Regions from separate parts of the Paenibacillus barengoltzii G22 genome, predicted to be linked through region 2. Evidence: riboswitches for the same ligand, from Rfam matches in the RefSeq annotation. Region 2 holds a riboswitch; the other holds the start of a gene.

Region 1 (3,119 bases), 430 kb from region 2:
GGTCTTGTTCAATTAGCTTGGGTTTGCGGAGTTAAAGCGGCCCAGCGCTTCACCCATCCGAACCTTCTGTCCGGGGGCAAGTTCAGGCCATGGGGTGAAGGTGCCGTTCTGAGTGAGCAGGACGACGGTGGATCCAAACTCGAAATAAGCGAGGTCGTCGCCTTGCTCCCAGGATTTTGCTGAAGGATCGGTATACTGGATGCTGCTCACGTTCATCGCGCCGACCTTCACAAGAGCGATTTCCCCATACTCATGGGAGATGTAAGTGATCAAGCGTTCGTTTCGGCATAACACCTTCTTCATATGGCGCATGCCAAAATCGTTCACCGGGTAGACCCGGCCTTTGATGTGCTCGCTTTCCAGCTTTTTGCCCGTCACGGGCGCGTGAATCCGGTGATAATCGGTAGGACTCAGATACAGAACAAAGGCGTATCCGTGTTTGTACAATTCGACGCGGGGAGAGCCGGCCAGCAGCGCTTCCAGGGAATAATTCTGTCCTTTCACGTTCAGGATCGTACCGGATTGCACCTCACCCATAAACGTAATCAGCGCGTCCACCGGACTAATCATCACTCCCGGCTCCGCGTGCAGCGGGCGCATGCCCGGCTTTAGCTTGCGGGTGAAGAATTCGTTTAACGTGCGGTATTCCCGAAGCTCCTTCTCCGCTTCATGCAGCGGAATGCCATACGATTTTGCGAATAAAGGGATCATTGCTCGGCTAACCCCCGAATGAGAGAACCTGCCTATCAACCGGGATAACCATTTCCGGGAGGAAAGCTCCGTCATCCATTTCATCCATGTCGCGGCCAAATCGCATCCTCCTAGTCTGTCCAGTAATGCTGCATGGGTATTGATGAATTCGTTGCCACTTCCGCTTATCTTGACACAGAATCAGACCGAAATCAATAACGGACTGGTAACCCCCAGTTTACAGATTTGTACAAATTTAGGCTTGATGCCTGGGCGGGGTTGGTGTATGTTTATATCAATCGCATAGGGATACGGGGGCTTGAGCGAATCAGGCTGAGATAGCGGCATATTGCGCCGCGGACCGTTAATCTGATCTGGATAATGCCAGCGTAGAGAATCGATCGTCCGGGACTTTTTGTGCCTTCGTGCGTCCCCGTGACCTGACCACCGTCTGAGCTATTCAGGCGGTTTTTTTTACGATGCGAGGATTTAAATCAAATGATCAGGAGGAGAGATGAAGATGTCAGAGGTTGTTCAAAAAAGAACGGGGCGTGGTCTCAAGCTCAGTGATGTGCTGGTAACGGTGTTGGTCTCGCTGGTGCTGGGTGTGGTGTATCACTTTTGGAGTTCGGTGTACAATTTGTTCTCCCCCCTGTTCTTCCAGGCCGATGAACTGGTGTACGGGATGTGGTTCCTGGCTGCAACGCTGGTGTTCTTGTTGATTCGCAAACCGGGGGTGGCGTTAATCGCGGAGATCGCTGCTGCCCATGTGGAAATTTTGTTCGGGAGCGAGTGGGGCGTCCAGTTGGTCCTTTACAGTGTGCTGCAAGGTTTAGGGGCGGAGCTGGTGTTCGCCGCGTTCCGGTACCGGAAATTTTCCGGCTCCGTTGCTGCGTTGGCTGGGATTGGGGCTGCCGTGGGTTCGGTCCTCCCGGATTTCTTCTACGGCTATGTGCAGGATTACGAGCCGTGGCTCTTGACTGCCAAATATGCGATGCGGGCCGTCAGCTCGGCGCTGATCTGCGGGTACTTCGCTTATGCCGTCGTGAAGGCCGTAGAGGCGACAGGGGTTACGACATTGCTGCGACCCGTTGATCCCAAAGATTATGCGGCGTTGAATGACTGATGAGCAAAGAAACGACGGCAGCTGAGATCCGGGAGCTGCGGCTCAAGTTCCCGGGAGAGGATCGGTTTGTGTTTAAAGATTTGGATTTCTCGGTGCGGCGCGGGGAGCATGTGCTGCTGCTGGGTCCCAGCGGATGCGGCAAATCGACGCTGCTCCAGGTGCTGAGCGGCATCATTCCAGACCTAGTTGAGATTCCGATGCGCACGTCCGCACAACAGCTACCCGCATCGTGGCGATTTTTGTTCCAGGATCCGGATACGCAGTTTTGTATGCCTTACGTGGATGAGGAGTTGGCGTTCGCCTTAGAAAATTTGGGCGTGCCGAAGCCGGATATGCCCGCGCGGATGCAGGCTGCATTGGCGAAGGTGGGCCTTGACCTGCCTGAGCTCCATGTGCCGATCGATTCGCTATCCCAAGGGATGAAGCAACGGCTGGCGCTTGCCTCCGTGCTGCTGGGGGATCCGGAGGTGCTGCTGCTGGATGAGCCTTCGGCATTGCTCGACCCGCAGGGCCGAGAGCAAATTTGGCAAGCGATCGCCAAGGTGGCTGAGGATCGCACCCTCATTATCGTGGAGCACCGGATCGAGGAGTTGACGGCGCTAGGTCTGGTTGACCGCGTCGTGTTGTTTGGACCGGACGGAAAGGTGCTGGGCGAGGGGGCACCGGACGTCGTGTTTGATACGTATCATTCCGAGCTTATTGAATTTGGGATCTGGTATCCCGGCGTATGGGAAGCGTATTTTGCCACAGAAGCTGGCCGCAGGTTATTGGAGCCGGTGGGGGGGAGCCGGCAATTGGATGGACCTGCCGCCGTGGAGTTGACTGATTTTCACGGGTTCCGGCATGGGCGGCCGGTGATTGAAGTCGGGCAAGCCGCCGTGTATCCCGGGGATTGGATTGCGATCACTGGCCCAAACGGTGCAGGGAAGAGCTCGTTGCTGCTCAGTCTGATTGGCTTGCTGCCGTCTGAGGGGGCATTTACGTTGCAGGGAAAACGGATCGAGACTGGGAAGCTTAGCCGACGTGACCGCAGACGACTTTTGGAGTCGGCCGCTCGTGAGATCGGATTTGTTTTCCAGAATCCGGAGTTTCAGTTTGTCGCCGATCGGGTGGTGGACGAAGTCGCCTTCTCGCTGAGGGAGGATGGACTTGACGCCGGGACGCTGAACGGTCGGGTGACGGTGTATCTAGAGCAGTTTGGTCTAACCGGCTTGGAGATGCGGCATCCTTACCAGCTGTCGCTGGGGCAGAAGCGGCGCCTTAGTGTGGCTGCGGCGGCCGTACGCGAACAACAGGTGTTGCT
Region 2 (3,119 bases):
TGTACTGCTGTTCTGCGTTGCTGGTTCTTGCCTCAACGGAATCACTCCGTTCAAGATCAGCCTCGACCAGTAACTGTCGATGCTCGGCAAGCAGCTGCTGCAAAATCACCAAATGCTCATAGATGTGGCGATAGGATTCAATTTCTTTGCCGATGTGCTCCATCGATTCACTGAGATCTCGAGTCAGATGGAATTCCTCTTTGCAGAGCTGATAATATTTCTCCAGACAAGCCAGCTCCGCACGAAAACTCTTCAAATCGACGGCTTCCCGACACGAAGTAATCTGCCCATATAAGTCAGCCATTCGCTTGGCGACAGATTTACGCGCCTTTTCCAAATCCGCCTCATGTTTTGGAGGAAAGACGACCAAATTGACGATCACCGCAACAGCAATCCCAACCAGGGTGTCCGTGATCCGGTTAATCCCATAAAAAATCGGACTTTCCCCCGGCTGAAGATTTAACATAATGGCTAAAAAAACGATACAGCCGATGGATATCGACTTATTCCAATTCAACAGATTGCAGACATAGATTACGACGATGACCCCTAACGCACAATATATGGCGTTCCCAGGTTCAATCATGGCGAAGCCTGCACCCACAATCGCCCCAACAAACGTCCCCATCGTCCGATGTTTCCCGGCCGTAAAGGAGTTGGCAACTGAATTTTCCATGGAAATGGTCGTGGCGATCGCAGCGTAAAAAGGATATTCCAGGCGCAATAACGCTGCAACGATCACACACAAACAGATGGCTAGCCCCGTCTTGAGATTGCGTAAACCAATCGTCCATTTCAATCTCATCACTCCCCCCAATCAAACTCCGACCGTATTATAGAGAATGTTTTTGTTTCGCTTCAATTTCATTAAACATCACAAACCAGCTATTTTTGCGATAAATCGTGACATTTTCATGAAAATTTCTTGGAAACGAGGTAAAGCAGCCAGCATAACCCATTCCAATTCAACGGTTGTAATTATTTGGATCCCCGTGTATAGTAAACATGACAAATGGATATCGATCGACACTAGGGGAGCCGCAAGGCTGAGATGAATCGCAAGATTCGGACCCTTTGAACCTGAACGGGTTAAGACCTGCGTAGGGAAGTGGAGCGTAAAGCATGTATGAACCAGAACATAAGTCTATTTAGGCTTATTCCTTCTGTTGCTGAACTAGCCCCCTCCTTGCGGAGGGGGCTTTTTTGCATTGCATATCGAACCTCAGAGGGGTGAACATGACGAGCCAAAAAATCACACTGACCACACCCGAACTGCATCTGATCTCTATCTCTCCCATTCACATATCCGAACTGCTCAGGGTGTCCCTCAGAGCCCTGCCCTACCTGGATTACATCCATGTACGGGATAAGCAGCTCACGGCGAAAGGTCAGCTGGAGGTCATTCAACAGATGCTGGAAGCCGGCATTCCGCTGTCCCAAATTGTCGTGAACGATCGGCTGGACGTCGCCTTGGCTGCTCGGGCCATGAATGTCCACTTAGCCGGCCACAGTCTTCCAGTGGATGCCGCTCGTCCGTTAGCCACTGGGATGCGCTTGGGCAGGTCGGTTCATTCGGCGGAAGAAGCGATGCAAGCCGCCGCAGATGGAGCGGATTATTGCCTGTTCGGTCATGTATACGATACGTTCAGCAAACCTGGACTTCCCGGCAGAGGACTGGCAGCACTCACGGCAACGGCTCAAGCTTGCCCGGTTCCGGTGATCGCCATAGGAGGCATCCGTCCGGACCATGCGGGAGAGGTCATCCGCTGCGGCGCCCAAGGGGTTGCCGTCATGACAAGCCTGTTCCATGCACCAGACCCGGCGGAAGAGGCCCAAGCATATCGCAAGGCAATACAGGCAGCTTGGCTGGAAAGGAGGTGAACCCCGTGCAGGTTCGTCTGAATGGGAAAGAGACGACGATCAACGAAAGCTGTGTCACACTGGCCGATTTATTAGCAGAGCCCCCATGGAAGGACCGAAAGCTGTTGGTTGAACTAAACGGTACAGTTGTACGAAAGGAAGACTATGACGTGACCCCGTTATCGGATGGGGATCGTATTGAGCTAGTCCATTTTGTTGGGGGAGGTTGATCCTATGCAGGACTTATTCCATATAGGCGGCAAGGCGTTGTCCAGCCGTCTCTTTATCGGTACTGGCAAATATAACCGCAACACCTTAATTCCCGAAGTGATCGAACGTTCAGGAGCAGAAGTCATCACGGTCGCTTTAAGAAGAGTGAATCCCGATTGGGAGGAGGAAAATCTGCTGCATCATATTCCTCCACATATGACGCTGCTGCCGAACACTTCCGGTGCCCGCAACGCAGAAGAAGCAATCCGCATCGCAAGGCTGGCCAGAGCGGCGGATATGGGCAATTGGATTAAACTGGAGGTCATTCAGGATCAACGTTATCTGCTGCCAGACAACGTGGAAACCATTAAAGCAACCGAGGTACTGGCCGCAGAAGGCTTCGTAGTCCTTCCTTATATGAGCCCGGATCTATCGGCCGCGCTCCGGTTAAGGGATGCTGGAGCCGCTGCCGTCATGCCGCTCGGTTCACCGATTGGCAGCAACCGCGGCCTGCGGACGAAGGAATTGATTCAGATCCTGATCGAGGAATCAGGCCTGCCGGTGATCGTAGACGCCGGGATCGGCAAGCCGTCAGAGGCAGCGGAAGCGATGGAAATGGGCGCAGCGGCTGTCCTCTTAAATACGGCGATTGCAACCGCCCGCGATCCGCTGGGCATGGCTGAAGCGTTCCGCGCAGCCGTTATAGCCGGCAGATTAGCCCATCTGGCCGGGCTGGGACCGGTGGAGCAAAACGCGGTAGCCTCTTCCCCGCTAACCGGATTTCTGGATGAAGTGGAGGCCTAAGGGATGAGCTTCTATGACAAAATCCAATCCTGGGAAGGCTTCCCCTTTCCACAGCGGCTTCAAGGTTACAGCGATGCAGATGTAAGGCGGGCGCTTAGCAGGCCTAAGCTTGATGCGGAGGATCTGTTAGCCTTGCTGTCACCAGCGGCTGATCGACATTTGGAGGAGATGGCCCAACGGGCACAGCAGATCACCCAAAGCCAGTTCGGGAACGTAATCCAATTGTTTACCCCGATGTATGTGTC

The links. A riboswitch is a leader RNA that binds a small molecule or an ion and turns the genes downstream of it on or off. The one in region 2 is predicted to bind thiamine pyrophosphate.
Region 1: another riboswitch for thiamine pyrophosphate. It lies ahead of C812_RS02085 (ECF transporter S component); the one in region 2 lies ahead of C812_RS04005 (thiamine phosphate synthase).

Annotation. Positions count from the first base shown of each region.
Region 1 is NZ_KE159652.1:425,063-428,181, forward strand. It holds gene asd (archaetidylserine decarboxylase) at 13-810, opposite strand; TPP riboswitch at 992-1,103, shown strand; gene C812_RS02085 (ECF transporter S component) at 1,205-1,816, shown strand; gene C812_RS02090 (ABC transporter ATP-binding protein) at 1,816-3,119, shown strand, end outside.
Region 2 is NZ_KE159652.1:857,105-860,223, reverse strand. It holds gene C812_RS04010 (FUSC family protein) at 1-805, opposite strand, end outside; TPP riboswitch at 1,022-1,124, shown strand; gene C812_RS04005 (thiamine phosphate synthase) at 1,237-1,881, shown strand; gene thiS (sulfur carrier protein ThiS) at 1,887-2,090, shown strand; gene C812_RS03995 (thiazole synthase) at 2,095-2,874, shown strand; gene thiH (2-iminoacetate synthase ThiH) at 2,878-3,119, shown strand, end outside.